DNA from 4 places in the Arthrobacter sp. BC5 genome. Region 1 is predicted to be linked to each of the others. Evidence: riboswitches for the same ligand, from Rfam matches in the RefSeq annotation. Region 1 holds a riboswitch; each other region holds the start of a gene.
The links. Region 1 has a riboswitch for S-adenosylmethionine ahead of AC1MFI_RS06385 (MetQ/NlpA family ABC transporter substrate-binding protein). Riboswitches for the same ligand answer to the same signal wherever they lie in the genome.
Positions count from the first base shown of each region.

Region 2: another riboswitch for S-adenosylmethionine. It lies ahead of AC1MFI_RS02095 (LLM class flavin-dependent oxidoreductase); the one in region 1 lies ahead of AC1MFI_RS06385 (MetQ/NlpA family ABC transporter substrate-binding protein).
Region 3: another riboswitch for S-adenosylmethionine. It lies ahead of sfnG (dimethylsulfone monooxygenase SfnG); the one in region 1 lies ahead of AC1MFI_RS06385 (MetQ/NlpA family ABC transporter substrate-binding protein).
Region 4: another riboswitch for S-adenosylmethionine. It lies ahead of AC1MFI_RS09670 (AmiS/UreI family transporter); the one in region 1 lies ahead of AC1MFI_RS06385 (MetQ/NlpA family ABC transporter substrate-binding protein).

Region 1 covers NZ_CM155273.1:1,403,623-1,408,634, forward strand. Annotated here, with positions in the region: gene AC1MFI_RS06380 (zinc-dependent alcohol dehydrogenase family protein) at 1-607, opposite strand, end outside; SAM riboswitch class IV at 1,438-1,553, shown strand; gene AC1MFI_RS06385 (MetQ/NlpA family ABC transporter substrate-binding protein) at 1,604-2,503, shown strand; gene AC1MFI_RS06390 (methionine ABC transporter ATP-binding protein) at 2,594-3,622, shown strand; gene AC1MFI_RS06395 (methionine ABC transporter permease) at 3,622-4,281, shown strand; gene AC1MFI_RS06400 (NADP-dependent oxidoreductase) at 4,768-5,012, opposite strand, start outside.
Region 2 covers NZ_CM155273.1:494,895-499,906, forward strand. Annotated here, with positions in the region: gene AC1MFI_RS02085 (methionine ABC transporter permease) at 1-361, opposite strand, end outside; gene AC1MFI_RS02090 (methionine ABC transporter ATP-binding protein) at 358-1,416, opposite strand; gene AC1MFI_RS02095 (LLM class flavin-dependent oxidoreductase) at 1,496-2,881, opposite strand; SAM riboswitch class IV at 2,916-3,029, opposite strand; gene AC1MFI_RS02100 (SDR family NAD(P)-dependent oxidoreductase) at 3,121-3,879, opposite strand; gene AC1MFI_RS02105 (SpoIIAA family protein) at 4,017-4,397, shown strand; gene AC1MFI_RS02110 (GNAT family N-acetyltransferase) at 4,459-4,770, shown strand; gene AC1MFI_RS02115 (TetR/AcrR family transcriptional regulator) at 4,767-5,012, opposite strand, start outside.
Region 3 covers NZ_CM155273.1:843,904-848,915, reverse strand. Annotated here, with positions in the region: gene AC1MFI_RS03700 (hypothetical protein) at 1-54, shown strand, start outside; gene AC1MFI_RS03695 (CoA-binding protein) at 137-637, opposite strand; gene AC1MFI_RS03690 (O-acetylhomoserine aminocarboxypropyltransferase/cysteine synthase family protein) at 634-2,013, opposite strand; gene sfnG (dimethylsulfone monooxygenase SfnG) at 2,013-3,191, opposite strand; SAM riboswitch class I at 3,185-3,288, opposite strand; gene AC1MFI_RS03680 (glycoside hydrolase family 6 protein) at 3,517-4,776, shown strand; gene AC1MFI_RS03675 (hypothetical protein) at 4,839-5,012, shown strand, end outside.
Region 4 covers NZ_CM155273.1:2,071,996-2,077,007, reverse strand. Annotated here, with positions in the region: gene AC1MFI_RS09690 (LacI family DNA-binding transcriptional regulator) at 1-830, opposite strand, end outside; gene AC1MFI_RS09685 (hypothetical protein) at 1,251-1,577, shown strand; gene ybaK (Cys-tRNA(Pro) deacylase) at 1,595-2,089, shown strand; gene AC1MFI_RS09675 (GNAT family N-acetyltransferase) at 2,122-2,544, shown strand; SAM riboswitch class IV at 2,676-2,789, shown strand; gene AC1MFI_RS09670 (AmiS/UreI family transporter) at 2,826-3,437, shown strand; gene AC1MFI_RS09665 (acyl-CoA dehydrogenase family protein) at 3,520-4,788, shown strand; gene AC1MFI_RS09660 (PhzF family phenazine biosynthesis protein) at 4,860-5,012, opposite strand, start outside.

The sequences.
Region 1 (5,012 bases):
CCACTCCCTCGAACATCGCGACCTGCGCGGCGAGGTGGGCGGACGCTCCGAACCCGTAGATGCCGAGCCGGCCGCCCGGCCGTACCCCGGAGCGGCGCAGCGCCCGGTACCCGATGATCCCGGCGCAGAGCAGCGGTGCGGCTTCCTCGTCGGAGAATTCCGGCGGCACGGCATACGCGAAGGCCTCCGGGACGGTGACGAGCTCGGCATAGCCGCCGTCGTCGTCCCAGCCCGTGAACCGCGGAGACAGGCACAGGTTCTCGTCGCCGCGGACACAGAAGCGGCAGGTGCCGCACGTCGAGCGGAGCCACGCGATTCCCACCCTGTCGCCGAGGCGGAAGAGCCGGCAACCGGGCCCGGTCTCCACCACGTCACCGATGATCTCGTGTCCCGGCACCGTTCGCGCGTGCTTCGCGGGCAGATCGCCCTCGACCAGGTGCAGGTCGGTCCGGCACACCCCGCAGGCCCTGACCCGCACCAGGAGCTCGCCCGGACCGGGGACGGGGTCGGGCCGGGTGCCGAACACCAGCGGCGGGGCGCCGACGCCGGTCACCGGCCCGGCGTCGCGGGCATGCCGGGCGTCGCAGTCGATCCACCAGGCCCGCATGGCCTACCCGCCCTTCCGGGCCGGATCGGGGTTGCCCGTCCGAGGCCGTGCCGGATCGTGGATCTGTGCACCGTCCTCGAGGGCCATGGGAACTCCCCTGTGTAGAGCCCCCATCGTACGCTTCACGAGCCCTGCACTCCGGGGGTGGTTCTTCCCTGTCCGCGCCGGGCGGACCCCGGACTCGGCGGGAGCGGTCCTATCACCGGTCTCGCCATTATCCGCAGTGCCTGCTGTGACCAACGGCGGAGGCACTGCAGCGGCAACCGGAACCGCTGCGACAACCGCGGCCACGGATGCCTCAGCTACCGCTGCGACCGGGGGCGATCGATAGCTCTTGCAGCGCACCGGTACTGACCGGCGGCACTGGCGGTCGTGAAGCCGCAGGCGTTGCAAGCTCCGGCAGTAGCGGTGGTACAGGAGGAAGACCGGGCGCCGGAAGCACCGGTGGACTCGGTGGTTCGAACGCGTCCGGCCCGTCCGGGCGAACGGGCGGGAGTTCCGGTAAGAGTTCCGGTGGTCCTCCGGACGCAGAGCAGCGGCCGGAACGGTTTGTGGCGGAGGTGTCACCGATCAGCGTTGCCGGCAACGGAGCGGTGGTGCTGGCGGGAACAGCGGGGTCCGGTTCGAACGGGCCAACGGGCGCGCAGCCTCAGGCCGAGCGGACCCGCGCACCTACAGAATCGCCGACCGAGTCACCGGCCCATTCAGCAGGAGGCGAATCGACGGCTGAGGGCTTCCGGGCGGGCTCGCCGAAACGTTCGGACCCTTTATGACGTTCGTGGACGTGACTTTTTGGTTCTCAGCTGAGGGGTCATTTATCGTCATCACAGAATCAAGAGTTCCAGTCGATGGCCCTGGCCGGCTGGGCAGCAACCCTCTCCCGTAGTGGGGTGCTCCAGGTGAAGATTCGGCCGCCGGGTCATGTCCTGGACGGCAAGTATGGACTCTCCGATGTGCCGGGCTGTCCGCCTGGCATTTTTTCTTGAAGGAAGAATTATGACCTCCTCCCGTAAGTTCCTGGCCGTCGCTCTTGCCCCGTTCCTCGCCCTGACTGTCGCGTGCGGCTCCTCCGGCGCCAGCACCGAGGAGGGTGCTGGCGGAGAGAACGAGAAGGTACGCCTCGGTGTGGTCGGAGCGAGTGACCCCGAGTGGGCGATCTTCACGGATGCGGCTGCAGAGGAGGGAATTGACTTGGAAGTCATCGACTTCGCGGAGTACACGCAACCCAACCCGGCCCTCAGCGAGAGCGAGCTGGATCTGAACCAGTTCCAGCACCTCGTGTACCTCGCCCGATACAACGTCTCGAGCGGCGAGGAGCTCACCCCGGTCGGTTCGACGGCGATCTACCCGCTGGGTCTCTACTCCACACAGTACGAATCGGTCGAAGACATCCCCGAGGGTGCCACGGTGGCCGTACCCAATGACGAGAGCAATCTTGCTCGCGGGCTGCTTGTCCTGCAGTCCGCCGGGCTAGTCACTCTTGAGGACGGTGGCAGCGCCTTCTCCACCATCGACGACATCGACGAAGGAGCGTCGAAAGTCACGGTTACCACCCTGGATGCCTCCTTGACCCCGACATCTCTGCCGGATGTTGCCGCAGCCATCATCAACAACGATTTCGTCGAGGACGCGGGTCTGAGCTTCGAGGATGCCCTGGCCAAGGACGATCCCGCTGACCCGGCCGCAGCCGCCTACGTCAACGTATTCGCCTCACGTGCCGGTGAGGAGAACAACGAGACGTACCAGAAGCTGGTCAGTATCTACCAGGACACGCAAGAAGTCACCGGTGCCGTGCAGGAGACGTCCGGTGGAACGGCCGAGTTCCTCAAAGTACCTACGGAGGAGTTGAAGAGCTCGCTGGAGAAGGTCGAGGAAGATACCCGGGCCCAGGGCTGATCACCTCTGACACCGTGTGGCCGGCCCGTGGACATGTCAGGACCATCCGACGTCGTCGGGTCGGCCGCACAACCTCCCACCTAGGACCCCATGCCTCTCATCTCCTTGCGCAACGTCACCAAGAGCTTCCCTCCGGGGCGCCGCGGTGAGGCCCCCGTTAACGCCATCGACAATGTCAGCCTCGACATCGAGGCCGGCGAGATCTACGGCATCATCGGGTACTCCGGCGCCGGCAAGAGCACCCTGGTGCGCCTGATCAACGCACTGGAGAAAGCGACTTCCGGTGAGATTGTGGTGGACGGCCAACACGTAACAGGTGTTCCCGACCGGCAACTGCGCACCCTCCGCCTCGATATAGGCATGATCTTTCAGCAGTTCAACCTATTCAGCGCCAAAACTGTATGGAACAACATCGCCTACCCTCTCCGCGTCGCCGGCAGGACACGCACCGAAATCCAGGAGCGGGTTACGGAACTGTTGGATTTCGTCGGGCTCAGCGACAAGGCCTCGAACTATCCCGAACAGCTCTCAGGAGGCCAGAAGCAGCGCGTCGGTATCGCACGGGCCCTGGCTACATCCCCGAAAATCCTCCTGGCCGACGAGGCAACCTCCGCACTGGACCCGGAGACCACGCATGAGGTCCTACGCCTGTTGCGCCGCGTGAACGAGGAACTGGGTATCACCATCGTGATCATCACCCACGAGATGGACGTCATTCAAACTCTGGCGACCAAGGTGGCCGTCATGGACCGCGGCCGAATCGTCGAACAGGGAGACGTGTTCGACGTCTTTTCCAACCCACGCGAAGCCTCGTCCCAACGTTTCGTGTCCACCGTGATCCGCGGCATCCCGGCACCGGACGAGCTGGCAGCACTCCGCGAACGACACGAAGGACGCATCGTCACCTTCTCCTTCCGCGACGGGGACCCCTCCCAAGCATCCGTGTTCCTCGAACTGGCAGCCGCCGGAATCGAATTCGAACTCGTATATGGCGGTATCAACGACATCCGTGGACGCGCCTTCGGGCACCTCACCCTCGCCCTCAACGGACAGGACGACGCCATCGACGCGACTCTGCAGCACATGGTAAGCCGAATCAATGTAAGAGAGCTCGCCTGATGGAAGACCTCCTACCCCTCACCCCGCAACTCTGGGAAGCAACCTACGAGACCCTCTACATCGTCGGTTTCAGCCTGCTCTTCGGTGGCATCGGCGGGCTCCTCCTGGGCATCGGCCTCTACACCACCCGGGCAGGCAGCATCCTCGGCAACCGCGCCGTCTTCGGAACACTGAACGTCATCGTCAACATCTTCCGACCCATCCCATTCATCATCTTCCTCGCCGCAGCCCAGCCCCTCGCCAGGGCGGTAACAGGAACCGGTATCGGCAACAGCGCCATCATCTTCACGCTGTCCCTGGCCGCAACGTTCGGCATCAGCCGCATCGTGGAGCAAAACCTGCTGACCGTCCAACCTGGCGTTATCGAGGCAGCACGCTCCGTCGGAGCCGGAAGACTGCGCATCATCCTCACCATTCTCATCCCCGAAGCCCTCGGTCCACTGATCTTGGGGTACACGTTCATCTTCGTGGCCCTCGTCGACATGTCAGCAGTTGCCGGGTCCGTCGGCGGTGGAGGACTCGGAAACTTCGCCATCCAATACGGATACCGCCAGTTCAATCCTGTCGTCACCTGGGCCGCCGTCCTCGTCATCGTCCTACTCGTACAAGCAGTGCAGCTCCTCGGCAACGTCCTCGCGAGGAAAGTCCTCCGGCGCTGACCCAACCTCAGCTATGCAACCGGTGCAGCCAGTGTCACTGATCGAGGTGATCCTCAAGGGGCTGAAGGGAGTCGCGTGCCTACGCGGGGGCGTGTGAACTTGGTGGCGGCGTGACTAGCACCTGTTACCCCATCGTGCAGCAGACCCCACGGTGTAAATCCGGCCAGACGTCGTGTTCCCTACTACCTGACTCGTGTGCGGTGGCTTTGAGTACGGCGTCCATCACCAACTGGATGGAAGCCGGAGAAGACGAACGGACAACAAGCACCCGCGATGCTCTCCGGGGCATCACCTCCGCCCCGAACCGGGTTCACGCACTCTGATGCGGCAATGCCGTAGTCCTCGCGCGGGCAATGCCCCATCAGAAAGACGACTATTCCAGGGTCCGATGATTGGTGGCATGCTCACGCAGTGGTCGTGATTGATCACGACCACTGCGTGAGCATCGAGAGTGCCGCGGCAGTCCGAGCGGCTGTCTCAGCCGGTTCAGAAAGTCAGCACCAAGCGACCGCGGACGCCTCCGGCTTCTAGGCGACGGTGCGCTTCGAGTGCTTCCTCCGTGGGCAGCGTGTCGGCCACGCGTAGCGTCAGGGTGCCTTCCTCCACAGCTTGCCGCAGTCCGTCGAGCTTCGCGGCGGAGCGATACTCGTCGAACACCCATACCGCTTCGAAACGGATGTCTCTGGTCGGTTCTCCCTTCCAGCCCCGTACCGAGACGAAGACGCCTCCGT
Region 2 (5,012 bases), 910 kb from region 1:
TCTCGACGATGCGCGTGAAGAAGGCGATGCCCGCCAGCGACATGGGGACCACGGCGGCGGCGATGCCGATGTTCGTACCCGTGATGAAGCGGGTGAACGGCACGATGGCCGCCATCAGGATCAGGAACGGCAACGACCGCCCGATGCTGATCACCCAGCTGAGAGCCGTGTGGAGGGCGGGGCGCTCGTAGAGGCCCCCGGGTGCGACATTGTGGAGGAGGACTCCGAGCGGGGTCCCGATCACGAGGACCACGGCCATGACGATCCCGACCATGATCACGGTCTCACCGTATGCCGGCAGCAGGAGTGCGGGCAGGTCACCGACGGGCACGTCGGCGCGGGGAAGGAGGACGGCGCTCATGCCACGTCCCCCAGCGCGCCCGCGAGGATTCGGGCCTGCTGCCGCGCGGCTGGCGCAGGGCCCGGCGGGTGAGCGCCACTGTCGGGTGTCCCGCTCAGTCCGTAGCGCGAGAGCACCGCCGCGACCCGGGCGTCGTCGTCCGATCCGATGCCGAGCGTGGCGCTGCCGGTGTTGACCCCGTGCACTGTCTCGACGGAGGCACCGAGCAGGTGCACCGCGACGCCGAGGTCCGCAGTGACGCGCTGGATCCAGTCGCCGGGGACGTCCGTGGAGTCGTAGGTGACATACCAGGTGCGTGTTCCGGCCTCGGGCCCCGCATGGCCGCGTCGAGGCTGAAGCGAACGCCCCAGGAGCGAGCCAGGGGAGGTCAGGAGTTCCACGAGGCTGCCCTGTTCCACGATGCGTCCGTGGTCGAGGCGCGCGACCGTGTCGGCGACCTGGCGAACCGTGTCCATCTCGTGCGTGATGAACACGACCGTGAGGTCGAGGTCGCTGCGCAGTTGGCGGATGAGGCCGACGACGGAGTGCGTGGTGTCGGGGTCGAGCCCGGACGTCGCCTCGTCGGCCAGGAGGATGGACGGCCGCAGCGCGAGGGCCCGTGCGATGCCCACTCGCTGTGCCTGGCCGCCGGAGAGCTGGAACGGGTAGTGGCCGGCCTTGTCGGCGAGGCCCACGCGGTCGAGGAGTTCCGCGACCCGGGCACGCGCCTCCCCAGGAGTCACACCGAGGTACTCGAGCGGCAGCGCGATGTTCTCCGCGGCCGTCCGGCGGCTGAGCAGGCTCGAGGACTGGAACACGGTCCCGATCCGCCGGCGGGCCTCACGGAGGCGCTTCTCGGGCAGCCCGGACAGCTCCTCCCCGTTGACGACGACGGACCCCGAGGTGGGGCGCTCGAGCAGGTTGATGCACTGGGCCAGGGTGCTCTTGCCGGCACCGCTGGGGCCGACGACCGCGGCGATGGAGCCCGTGGGCACCTCGAAGTCGAGGTCGTCGAGCACGGTCACGGCGGTGTCGCCGCGGCCATAGGTCTTCGTGAGGTGGCGTAACGAGATCATGTCGTTCCTTGGGCAGGCGGAAGCAGGGACGGTGCAGGACCGGACGCGCGCGTCCGGCGGTGGAAGGGCGAAAGGAGGTTCAGGGGCGCACGTGCTGGAGCCGGTAGCCCGCGCCCCGGTGCTCCTCGGGCAGGCGGTCGCCCTTGCCGAACAGCTTGTTGCGCAGGGTCCCCTCGACGTACTCGGTGGGATAGGCGCCGCGCTTCTGCAGTTCCGGAACCACGTAGCGGACGACGTCCTCGAAGGACCCGGGCGTGATGGCGTAGGCGAGGTTGAACCCGTCCACGTCCGTCTCCTCGACCCACGCCTGGAGTTCATCCGCGACCTGCGCCCCTGACCCGACGACCCGCGGGCCGAGGCCGCCGATACCCGCCCACTCCGCGATGTCGCGCACGGTCCAGGGAGCGCCGTCGTCGTTCACTTTCTGGAAGTTCGCGACGGCGGACTGGATGGCGTTCGACCTCACGTTGCCGATGGGCTCGTCGGGGTCGTAGACGCTGAGGTCGATCCCCAGCCAGCCGGACAGCAGCACGAGCGCTCCCTCGTAGCTGACGTACTGCTGGTAGTCGGCGTGCTTGGCCTGCGCCTTCTCCTCCGTCTCGTCCGTGATGACCGTCAGCATGGTGTAGATCCGCACGGAGTAGCGGTCGCGTCCCTCGGCCTCGACGGCGTCTCGGATCTTCGTGACCACGTCCTTGAGGATCGACTTGGTGGGCGCGCCGACGAAGACCGCCTCGGCGTTGCCCGCGGCGAAGCGGATGCCGCGAGGCGAGGCGCCGGCCTGGTAGATCACCGGTGTGCGCTGCGGGGAGGGCTCGCTGAGGTGGATGCCCGGGACGGTGAAGTACTCGCCGTCGTGGTTGATCTCGTGGACCTTGGCGGGATCGGTGAACACGCCGGTCTCACGGTCGCGCACGACGGCGTCGTCCTCCCAGGATCCCTCGAGCAGCTTGTAGAGGACCTCGAGGTACTCGTCAGCGTGGTTGTAGCGCTCGTCGTGCTCGAGCTGGTCCTGGTTGCCCATGTTGCGGGCAGCGGAGGGCAGGTAACCGGTGACGACGTTCCAGCCGACCCTGCCGTTGGTGAGGTGATCCAACGTGGAGAGCCTGCGCGCGAAGGGGTACGGGTGCTCGTAGGCGGTGCCGGCGGTGACGCCGAAGCCGAGGTGCTCCGTGACGAGGGCCATGGCGGAGACGAGCAGGAGGGGATCATTGACCGGCGTCTGCGTGCCCTGGCGCAGGGTGGCCTCGTTGGAGCCGCCGTAGACGTCGTACGTGCCGAGAACGTCGGCGATGAAGATGCCGTCGAAGAGTCCCTTCTCCAGGGTCTTCGCGAGGTCGGCCCAGTAGCGCAGGTCCTTGTAGCGCCAGGACTGGTCCTCCGGGTGGCGCCACAGTCCGGGCGACTGGTGGCCCACGCAGTTCATGTCGAAGGCGTTGAAGCGGATATGGCGGGGTGCAGGCACGGGGAATCCTCATGTCGGGGCACTGCCAGGGGAAGCGCCATACTTGCCCGAACGGTGTATGCCGGGCCGAATCCTCACCTGGGGCACCCCACTACAGCGAGAGGGTTGCCGTCCAACAAACCAGGGTTTTGCGTTGGAACTCTTGATTCTGGTTCGAGCGTAGGGGCATTCGCGCGCCGACGTCCACACGCTCCTGTCACAGAGCGTCACGAAGGCATGCTGCCTCCGGCGGAGACGCCCTACCGCAGGTAGGACGCCCCGTTCACGTCGACCACGGTGCCACTGACCCAGAGCGGGGCCTCCGTGGCGAGCCAGGCAACCGTCTGCGCAACCTCCTCCGGTGTCGCCACGCGGTTGAAGGGACTCTGCGACCGGACGGCATCCCCTCCCGGACCCTCCAGCACGGGCTTGCCCATGTCCGTCTCCACGAAGCCGGGCGCGACGGCGGCCGCGAGGATGCCGTGTGGCGCGAGCGCGACGGCGAGCGACTGGGTCATGGAGTGCAGCGCGGCCTTGCTGGCGCCATACGCGGGAGTGAGCGGCTCGCCGCGATAGGCGCCGCGTGATCCCACGCTGACGAGGCGCCCGCCGTCGGGCCCTGACGGGCGGTCGAGGAGATGGCGGGCCACGAGCCAGGCCAGGTTGGCCGGGCCGAACAGGTTGACGTCGAGCGTGCGCCGCCAGGCGTGCTGCCAGTCGTCGAAGCTGGTCGTCGCAACGGGGTGGGCTTCGAAGATACCGGCGTTGTTGATCAGCACGTCGACGCCCCCGAGCTCCTGCACAGCCTCATCGACGACGCGCCGGCACTCCCCGGCGTCGCCGACATCCCCCACGACGACGGTGTGGCCGGCGCCGGGAAGGCCGGCTCGGACCGTCTCGGCCGCCGCAGCGTCACGGCCGGCGTGAACGCCGATGCGGTGCCCCCGCCCGGCGAGGTGGTGGGCTATGGCGGCACCGATCCCTCGGCTCGCCCCTGTCACCAGGATGCTCAGTGTCATGGACCATGACGCTACATCCTCGATGACCGCGGCGGACCACGTGTGCTGGGGGTGGAATACACGTGAATTCTGGGAGACCGCCTTGCTAGGCTGTCAAGCCACTGCCCATGGCCATGCCCTTCCGGTAAAGGACTCTGATGGACCCATTCACCACGGACTTCGACAAGGGGATCCTGAGGCTCACGTGGAGGAGGGGCGTCGAGATCACCCGTGCGAACGGGGTCGCCGCCGCCCGCGCCCTGGCCGAGTTCCACGGTCCCGCGCCACTGCCGCTCCTGGTCCACATGCACGGCATCGCCGGCGTCACGCCCGAGGCACGCGTGGGCATGGCCGCCTACCGCGCTTTCTCCAAGGTCGCGCTCGTGGGTGAGGACGCCGTCGACGAGGTGATGTCCGGCTTCTCCCACCGGTCCCCCACCGCGACCCGCTACTTCACCTCGGAGGCCGAGGCGCTCGCCTGGCTGTCGGACAAGAGCACGGCCGAGCAGAGCGCACAGCCCGCACCGCAGCACGACTGAGGCTGTGCGCAGGTGCGAGACCGGCGTTGACCCTCCTCGCACCGGGTGCCACAGTGACAGCATGAGCACCCAGAACATGGAGAGCACCGGGAACGCCGGAGTCCAGGTCAGCAACAACGAGGCGAGGAGCCGCTACGTCGCAACGCTCGACGGCGACGAGGCCGGCATCGCGGCCTACGAGCGCTCGGGCGACACGATCGTCTTCACGCACACCGTGGTGGACGAGGAGGTCGAGGGCCACGGTGTGGGCAGCACCCTGATCCGGCATGCGCTCGACGACGCCCGCGGACAGCACCTCACAGTGGTGCCGCAGTGCGAGTTCGTGGCGGCGTTCATCGAGGACCACCCCGAGTACCAGGACCTCGTGGGCTAGGCTGCGGCGCGGGCCCGCCCGCCCAGTGCCGCATCGATCAGCACCTCGGCGGCACGCCGAGCCTGCCCTGCCGCCTCGGATGTCCCCGCGATCGCCGCCGTCGTCTGCGCGCCCTCCGCGAGGATCGAGAGCTGCGGTGCGAGGTAGGCCGGAGCGCCGGCGTCCTCCGCGAGCTGCCCGACGTACTCCTGGAAGGACGCCTTGTGCTCCCGCGCGTAGTCCGCCACCTCGTGGCTGACGGC
Region 3 (5,012 bases), 560 kb from region 1:
CCGCCCGCCGTGGAACCGTCGGCCGTCGAGTCGCCGGCGCCCGAGGACGGATGACGCCGGTTACGAGGTGATCTGCCGCCCGGACGGGATGGCGCCGGTTACGAGGTGATCTGCCGCCCGGACGGGATGGCGCCGGTTACGAGGTGATCTGCCGCTTGGACGAGATGACGCCGGTGTTGAAGCCGGCGAGGTTGAGGCCTCCGTGGAACCGTGCGTGCTCGATCTTGATGCAGCGGTCCATCACGACGTTCAGGCCGGCCTTCTCGGCATCGCGGGCCACGTCCTCGTGCCACGAACCCAGCTGCAGCCACAGGGTCTTCGCGCCGACGTCCAGCGTCTCCTGCAGCACCGAGGGCAGGTCGTCGTGCTTGCGGAACACGTCCACGACGTCGGGAACCTCCGGCAGGTCCCTGAGCGACGCGTAGGCCGGCTGCCCCAGGATCTCCTTGGCCACCGGGTTCACGAAGTACAGGCGGTACGGTGAGGAGGACTGCAGGTAGGTCGCGACGAAGTAGGAGGCCCGGGAGGGCTTGTCCGATGCCCCGACGATCGCCACGGACCTCGCGTTCCTCAGCAGGTTCAGCCGTTCGGGGGCCGAAGGCCCCTCCCAGGTCCGTTCCGGTGCGGTGCTGCTCATGCTCCCACTCCTACTGCCCGTGTTGCCGACGGGTCGTCGTCGTTCTCTCCCGCGGACTCCTGCGGGAGTCCGTCGAAGGCTGCGTCCGGGGACTCCACAGCAGCTTCGAGTGCCTGGTCGAGGTCCCACAGGATGTCGTCGAGGTCCTCCAGTCCCACCGAGATGCGGACGAGGTCCTCGGGCACCCCCGCCGCCACGAGCTGCTCGGCGGAGAGCTGCTGGTGCGTCGTCGAGCCGGGATGGATCACGAGGGTGCGGGAATCGCCGACGTTCGCGAGGTGCGAGGCCAGCTGCAGCGACTCGATGAACTTCTGGCCCGCTTTGCGACCGCCCTTGATGCCGAAGCTGAAGACCGACCCGGGTCCCTGCGGCAGGTAGGTCTTCGCGCGCTCGTGGTGAGCGTGGGTGGGCAGACCCGCATAGTTGACGTACTCCACGCGGGGATCGGCCTGCAGCCATCGCGCCACGGCCGATGCGTTCTCGAGGTGCTCGTCGAGGCGCTGCGCGAGTGTCTCGACGCCCTGCAGGAGCTGGAAGGCCGACGACGGCGAGAGCGAGGGCCCGATGTCGCGCAGCTGCTCGGTGCGGAGCTTGGTGAGGAAGCCGTACTCGCCGAAGTTCGCCCACCACTGGATGTTGCCGTAGGAGGGCACCGGCTCGGTCATCATGGGGAACTTGCCGTTGCCCCAGTCGAAGCGCCCGCTCTCCACGATCACGCCGCCGAGGGTGGTTCCGTGCCCGCCGATGAACTTGGTGGCGGAGTGGATCACGATGTCCGCGCCGTGCTCGATCGGCCGCACGAGGTAGGGCGTGCTCAGCGTCGAGTCGACGATGAACGGGATTCCGGCGTCGTGCGCGACCTTCGCCAGCCCGGCGAGGTCCGCGATCTCACCCGAGGGGTTCGCGATCACCTCGGCGTAGACGGCCTTGGTGTTGTCGCGGATCGCGGCCGCGTAGTCGGCCGGGTCCGTTCCTGGCACGAAGGTGGTCTCGATGCCGAACCGGCGCAGCGTGACGTCCAGCTGGGTCACCGTCCCGCCGTACAGCTGGGAGGCAGCCACGATGTGGTCGCCGGCCTGGCACAGGGCAGCGAAGGTGATGAACTCCGCGCTCATGCCCGACGCCGTCGCGACCGCCCCGATGCCGCCCTCGAGCGACGCGATGCGCTCCTCGAACGCGGCGACCGTCGGGTTGCCGATACGCGAGTAGATGTTGCCGTACTTCTGGAGCGCGAAGAGGTTTGCGGCGTCGTTGGTGTCCTTGAACACGAACGACGTCGTCTGGTAGATCGGCACTGCCCGGGCACCGTGCGTGGCGTCGGGGGTCCCGCCGGCGTGGAGCGCGCGCGTGCGGAAACCGAAGGAACGTTCTGCCATCAGACACCTGCCTTGCTGGATCGGGATACTGCGAGGGTGGATTCGGGATCGAAGTCGACGCCGGCCTTGCGGGCGGCATCGGCCTCGAGCTCGCGCACGATCGGGAGGATGTCCGTGCCGAACGCCGCTACCTCCTCCTGGAAATGGAGGTAGCAGGTGAGGAGGAGGTTCACGCCGATCTTCTTGTACTCCACGATGCGCTCGGCGATCTGCTCGGGCGTGCCGATGAGCTGCGTCTTGAAGCCGTCGTTGTACTGGACGAGGTCCTCGAACGTCGAATCGGCCCACATGCCCTTCCCGTCCTTCGTGGACGGTCCGGCTTCCTGGACGGCGTCGCGGAATCCCTCGACGGCGGGGCGGTGGGCCTTCGCGACGATCTCGCGCAGGGTGTCGCGGGCCTCCTTCTCGGAATCGCGGGCGATCACAAATCCGTTCAGGCCGAAACGGGGACGGCGGCCGGCCTGTTCGGCGGAGGCCTGGACACCGGCGATGTTGTCCTTGAAGCCCTCGAGGTCCTTGCCGTTGGAGAAGTACCAGTCGGCCACGCGGCCCGCGGTCGCCTGGGCCGCTGTCGAGTTCCCCCCGAAGAAGATCTCGGGGTGCGGGCGTCCTGGGACGTCCACGGGGGCCGGGCTCAGGGTGAAGTTGTTGATGTCGTAGTACTTCCCCGACTGGCTGTAGCCCTCTTCGGTCCACAGGCCGCGCAGCACCCGGATGAACTCCTCGGTGCGGACGTAGCGTTCATCGTGCTCGAGCCACTCGAGGCCGAAGTTGACGAACTCGTCCTTGAGCCACCCGGAGACGATGTTGACCGCGGCGCGGCCGTTGGAGATGTGGTCCGCGGTGATGATGTATTTCGCCAGCACGCCCGGGTGCCACATGCCCGGGTGGACTGCGGCGATCACCTTCAGCTTCTCGGTCGCGGCCAGGAGGGCGAGGGAGAAACTCGTCGCCTCGTGCTGCTTGTCGGCGCCGTAGGACGCGGCGTAGCGGGTCTGGGAGAGCGCGTACTCGAAACCGGCGTCCTCGGCGATGCGCGCGAGTTCCCTGTTGTAGTCGAAGTCCCAGCTGGTGCGCTGTTCGATGGTCGAGACCACCAGGCCGCCGCTGACGTTGGGAACCCAGTAGGCGAACTTGAGGGGAGTGGAAAGGTCGGCGACACTCATGGTTTCCTCCATCGGTCTGGCAGTAGCACCCTTCTGTCGCCGTGGAACACGGAGGCCAGGGTTGCTGCGGCGTCAATGAGCCAGATCTCTCAGCCGCTCCGGATGGTCAGGTCGAGTGTGCCACCGAGGTGCTGCAGAACCAAAACAATGTGTCTCCGTATGAGGTCCTGTCTCGAAGCAGTCAGTGCACTGAGGACCTTGACAAAGCCGGGAGCACACCAAAGACTGACCGTGGGAGCGCTTCCACGGGGATGGACCAGCGCTCCGCTACCGGGCGATCACGCCAACCACCACCACATGAGGAGCAATGATGCTCAGCATTTCCAGGACGTGTGCAGTGACCCTTGCAGTAGCAGGGGTTCTGGTCTCCACCGCATTCTCCGCCCTGCCGGCCTCTGCCCAGGGGTCCAAGGACGGTCCGGAACAGGGAGCGGCTTCGTCCGCCACCGAGTTCTATGTCCCGATGAAGAACCACTACCACCAGGCCCAGCGCCAGATCGCAGAGTTGAGGTCTTCCGGTGACCGCGCGACCGCCGACAGCCTCAGTGCCATGGTCTCGGCCCCCCAGGCGGTCTGGGTCACGGGCAGCGATCCCGCCACCGTCACGCAGGAAGTGCGGACCACCACGCATCGCGCGGCAGGCAAGGGTCAGGTGCCCGTGCTCGCCGCATACAACCTGCCCTTCCGCGACTGTTCGCAGTACTCGGCCGGTGGTGCGACCGATGTCGCCGGCTACAAGGCCTGGGTGGACGCGCTCGCCGCGGGCATCGAGGACAGGGCGGCCCTGGTGGTGCTCGAGCCGGACGGGCTCGGCATCATCCCCTGGAACCGCGGGCTCGACGGCAACCTCGAGTGGTGCCAGCCGGCAGAGGCGAACGCCGGGACCGCGGCGGCAGAGCGTTTCGAAATGCTCAACTACGCGGTGGACCAGCTGAAGGCGCTTCCCAACACCAGGGTGTACCTCGACGGGACGCACAGCGCCTGGCTGGGCACCGGTGAGATCTCGAGCAGGCTCGTGAAGGCCGGCGTGCAGAAGGCCGACGGCTTCTTCCTGAACGTCTCCAACTACGAACTCACCGAACGCCAGTTGAAGTTCGGTAGCTGGGTGTCGCAGTGCATCTACTACGCCACCGAGATCGACCCGGGGGCCTACGGGTCCTGTGGCAGCCAGTACTATCCGGCGTCGCCCACCGACTTCTCCACCTGGGGACTGACGGACGCCTGGTACGCGCAGAACGTGGCGGGCGCGGCGAACGCGCCGTCGAACGACGAGCTTGCGCACTTCGTCATCGATACGAGCCGCAACGGCAAGGGCCCCTGGGTCCCCACGGCCGCCTACCCGGACCCCCAGGTCTGGTGCAACCCGCCGAGCCGCGGACTGGGTTACCTGCCCACGTCCGATACAGGCAACCCGCTGGCCGACGCTTTCCTGTGGATCAAGGTGCCCGGTGAGTCCGACGGCGAATGCAGCCGCGGCCTGACGGACAACGGTGGAGTCGATCCCGAGTGGGGCCGGGTGGATCCGGCTGCCGGAGCGTGGTTCCCGGAGCAGGCCATCGACCTGATCAGGAACGCCAGCACGCCCGTCCGGCCATAGCAGGGCTGGGTGTGCGCGGTCCCATCGGGCCGTGCACACCCGTCTGCACCTAGGGTGGTGGCATGGAAACCTGGAAGTCGGCGCAGCGCGTGCAGGAGCGAAGGCTCTGGCATACGCTCTTCTGCGTCGGCGTCGTCCTGACCGTCACCCTGGCAGCGAGCATCGTCGTGGCCGCCGAAAGCGGATCCCCTGCCGTCCGCGCCTGGTTCTACGTCCAGCAGTCCGTGCTGCTCGTC
Region 4 (5,012 bases), 670 kb from region 1:
TCGTCGGGCACCTTGCGGCCGGATTCCTGCAGCGCGGTCATGGCTCCGGCCGCGACGGCGTCCGACGCGGCGAAGACGCCGTCGATCTCGGGGCAGCGGTGCAGCAGTTCCTGCATGCCCTCGAGCCCGGCAGCATAGGTGTACAGCGGGTACTCGACCACCAATGAGGCGTCGAAGCGCTCGCCCAGCGCTTCGCGGAAGCCGGTGAAGCGGTCGTGCCCCGAATCGCGGTCCATCGCGCTGGCGATCATGCCGATCCGCCGTCGTCCGGTCTCCACGAGACGCTGGGTGATGGCACGTGCGGCAGCGGCGTTGTCGATGGCGACGTAGGGCAGGTCCGGCGTCCCCGGCGGGTGTCCCACGAAGGCTGCGGGGACGCCGATGTCCCGCACGGCGGAAGCGATCGGGTCGGAGGCCCGTGCGGAGACGATCACCGCTCCGTCCACGAGCCCGCCGCGGAGGTAGTCGGCCACCCGTCGGCTGTCGCGGTCCGAGTCGATGATGAGGGAGACGAGCTGGTAGTCGGCCTTCGAGAGGACCGCATTGGCGCCGAGGAGGATGGACCCGATGTTCGGGTCCTCGAACAGCAGCGAGTGGGGTTCGTGGATGATCAGGGCGATGGCCCGGGACTCCTGGGTGACCAGGTTCCGGGCGGCCGAATTGCGCACGTAGCCGACACGGGCGATGGCTTCCTCGACGGCGGTCTTCGCCTCGTCGGACACGTACCTCTCACCGTTGACGACCCGCGATACCGTGCCGCGCGAGAGGCCGGCGGCCGTCGCCACGTCATTGATGGTCGCCCGGCGGTTCCGGGTGCGGATCGAGGGCATATCTGTACTGTAGCGGAGCCTCCCCGCGCCGGCCGGGCGGAAAAAGCGTAGGGTGGGGGGTAGTTGTCTAGAAGAAGGCGGCTGTCTTCGGTTCTTCTCTTCGTTACCCTGGCTCGTCCGCCGGGTACCCAAAAGCAGAGCACCATCCCCGAGAGGGAGCGTGCACCATGAACAACCAGGAAGCCCTTCTTCCACAGCCCCGGCCGGCCGGATTCCCGTCCCGCCCGCACGACCTACCCGAGCACACTCCCGCGGCGTCCTGACGCCTCCGCCCTCCCCTGCCATCCCCGCAGGCTGACGCGGATCAAGCGCAGCGTGCACTGCCTGCCGATCGCGCCGAGCCGGACATCCCCCTGCCGGCCGGTCCTTCGACGGCACCGCTCCCGACACCGCTCCCGACACTGCAAAGGAACACACACCATGACGCAGCACCTCGAGAATTTCCTCCACGACTGCACCACCGTCACCGGCGACGGCTCGTATGCAACCCTCGACGAGGTGGGAGGCCTGTACGTGTACTGGTGCTCCCTCCGGGCTGAAGACGCCCTGGACACCGATGTCCTGCTCGAGGCCCTCCAGTCCCGCGGAGTGGAACCGGTACAGCACGACGGCGTAGATTACGTCGAAGGGCTCGTCCTGACGGGCCCGACCATGGCCGAGTTCATCCTGTCCTGCGACTTCGCCGGAGCCTGGGGCCGCCCCGAGTTGGATCCCGTGGCGGTCAGGGACGTCGCTTCGGTGTCGTGATACCCCGAGGAGGTGCCGTGGGCAGGAAACCCACAGGATCCCGCAGCACCCCCGCGCTCGCCGCCCTCTCGGCAGCCGGAATCCCGTTCACCGCCCGGCCCTACCAGCACCAGGACGGCGTCTCGAGCTATGGGCTGGAGGCCGCCGCCGCGCTGGGAGTGGCACCCGCGCGGGTCTTCAAGACGCTCATGACCAGCGTCGACGGTTCGCTCGTGGCCGCCGTCGTCCCGGTCAGCGGAACCCTGGACCTGAAGGCCCTGGCGGCCGCGCTCGGCGGAAGGAAGGCGACGATGGCCGATCCCGCCGTCGCCCAGCGGAAGACCGGGTACGTCCTGGGCGGCATCTCCCCGATCGGGCAGCGCCGGCCCTCCCCCGTGGTTCTCGACGCGACCGCCCTCGACCACCCCACGGTCTTCGTGTCCGGAGGCCTGCGAGGGCTGGACATCGAGCTGGCGCCCGGTGACCTGATCACCGCCACGAAGGCACTGACGGCTCCTATCGCCGCACCGTAGGGCAGTCGGGGCCAGCGGCTAGGGTGGGCGAGGTGGACATCATCGCCGGGCAGATCCCGCCCCTTGCGGAAGCGCTCGCCCTGTACGAATCGGTCGGGTGGACCGCCTACACCCGCGATCCCGACAGGCTACGGCGCAGCCTTGCCGGATCACACCTCGTTCTTGTCGCGCGGGACGAGGACGGCAGCCTCCTCGGCCTCGCACGCACCGTCTCGGACGGAGAGTCCATCTGCTACGTCCAGGACATCCTCGTGCACCCCGGGGCGCAGCGCCGTGGGGTCGGCCGTGCCCTGATGCACGAGGTCCGTTCGCGCTACGGCCACTGCATGTTCGTGGCACTCAGTACCGACGCGGACGGTTCCGAGGACGGGGCGCGGTCGCACCCGTTCTATCGTTCGCTGGGCTTCCAGGCCCACCCCGACCTCGGACTGGCGGCCTTCGGCTACCGGCCGTGACCTGACCTCCGCGTCGCCCGCTGCCGGGTCCGACAACGGAAGGTCGTTGGGCGTCACCGGGCGTCACTGGGCGTTATCCGCCGTCGCATCCCTGTCCCCGGCCCCCTGGACCACCTAGTGTGGGCACCACAGATCAAGAGTCCCGACGCGAAGCCCTGGCTCGTCGGGCGGCAACCCCCTCCGTGGTGGGGTGCCCCAGGTGAGGATCAGGCCCCGTACGGACCGCTTCGGGGCAAGCACGGCGCGTACCTGCGGGTCCGCGTCCCGTCGATGGGACACCCATGTCGTACATCTGCCTCCTGCTCTCCGGTGCAGCCCTCCTGATCAACGGCCTCACTCTCCTGGGCCGGGTGACGCCACGCGATTCCGGTTTCTTCAACCTCGCCATCGGCACACTGCAACTGGTCGTCGCGCTGCTCATCGCGTCGGCCGGTGGGCCCGGCACCGCCGGTTCGGCCGGCGGGATCGTCCTCTTCGGACTCACCTACCTGTACGTGGGCCTGAGCTCGGTGGCCGGCCTCGGATCCGCCGGCGTCGGCTGGTTCTGCGGGTTCGTCGCCGTGCTGGCCCTCGTCTTCGCCGGCACGTCGGCCGGCAGCGATCCCCTCAGTTCGGTGCTGTGGCTCAGCTGGGCGGTGCTCTGGGCGCTCTTCTTCCTGTTGCTCGCCCGCGGCGCAGCCCGTCTCACCCGGATCACGGGCTGGAGCGCGATCCTCGTGGGGACGGCCAGCACGGTGATCCCGGCGGTCCTCGGCCTGAACGGTGCCTGGCCGAGCGGTGGGTCCTCGGTCATCGCGGCCGCCGCGGCGCTGGGGGTCCTGTTCGTCGCGGCCGCAGCGATCAGTACGCGTCCCGCACCCGCCGTCGTACCCCGCGTCCCGGTCTCCGCCTGATACTCCACCGTTCCGCCCACCTGCGCCCTCCACCTGTCCTCTCCGTCCCCATCCGTCGCCATCCCTCCCGGAAAGGTCCATCATGACCACCCTGACGCACACTCCTCCTACCGCCGACGCGGACTACGAACTCCTGGCCGCCCGCTTCCGTCCCCTCTTCGCGAGGATCGCCGAGGGCGCCTCCCGCCGGGAACGCGACCACGAGCTGCCCCGACCGGAGATCCGGTCACTCATCGAGGCCGGCTTCGGCGCCCTCAGGGTGCCGGTGGCCGACGGCGGCTTCGGAGCATCCCTGCCCCAGCTGTTCCGGCTGCTCACCGAGCTCGCAGCTGCGGACTCCAACATCCCGCAGGCCCTGCGCGCACACTTCGCCTTCGTGGAGGACCGCCTCGTCTCGACCGGACGGCAGCGCGAGACGTGGCTCAAGCGCTTCGTGGACGGCGAGACGGTCGGCAACTCGTGGACGGAGGTGGGCGGTGTGACGATCGGCGACGTCATCACGAAGGTCAGCCCGGACCCGGACAGGAACGACGGCGGCTTCCGCATCACCGGCACCAAGTACTACTCGACCGGCAGCATCTTCGCGGACTGGATCGACACCTTCGCCCAGCGCACCGACAACGGGGTGAAGGTGATCGCCGTGGTCAGCACCCACCAGCCCGGCGTCACGCACGCGGACGACTGGGACGGCTTCGGCCAGCAGACAACCGGCTCAGGGACGTCGACCTTCGACGGGGCAGGGGTGGACGCCGAGAACGTGATCGACTTCGACACGCGGTTCAAGTACCAGACGGCGTTCTACCAGGCGGTGCTGCTCGCCGTGCTCGCCGGCACCATCACGGCCGCGGAACGGGACGTCGCTCAGGAGGTACGGAACCGCACGCGCATCTTCAGCCACGGCAATGCGTCGTCGTTCGCGGCCGACCCGCAGATCCTGCAGGTCATCGGCGAGGTGTCCGCGGCAGCGTACGCGGCCGACGCGACGGTAGAGCGGGCTGCGAGGGCCCTGCAGCATGCGTACGAGGGCGCTTTCCTCGACGACGAGGTCGAGGACGAGCGGCGCAACGACGTCGCCGAGCTCGAGACCGCGAAGGCCCAGGTGATCCTGTCGGCGCTCGCCACCCGGGCGACGTCGGACGTCTTCAACGCGCTCGCGGCGTCCGGGGTCAGTACGGCGAAGAACTTCGACCGTCACTGGCGGAACGCACGTACCGCCGCAAACCACAATCCGTGGGTCTTCAAGGCGAGGATCATCGGTGACCACTCGGTCAACGGTGCGGTGCCCCCGCGGGTCTGGTCCATCGGATCCGCGCCGAAGGCGGCGGCGCCGGGGGCCTCGACCGGGGGCTGACCGCCGGGAACCGGACGGCGCGTGCTCGTAGTCCTGCACGCAGGCGCCCGCCGGCGATCCTGTGCGCCCACCTAGTCGGGGATCCGGACCGCTCCGCCGGAGACCGTCATGCCACCGCTCTCGGGTATGAGCACCGTGATGACCGACGGGCGCCCGACGTCGGCCCCCTGGTGCACGGTGAGGGTGGCCGGCGGCGTGACCTCGCCCCGCGCACGCAGGTAGGC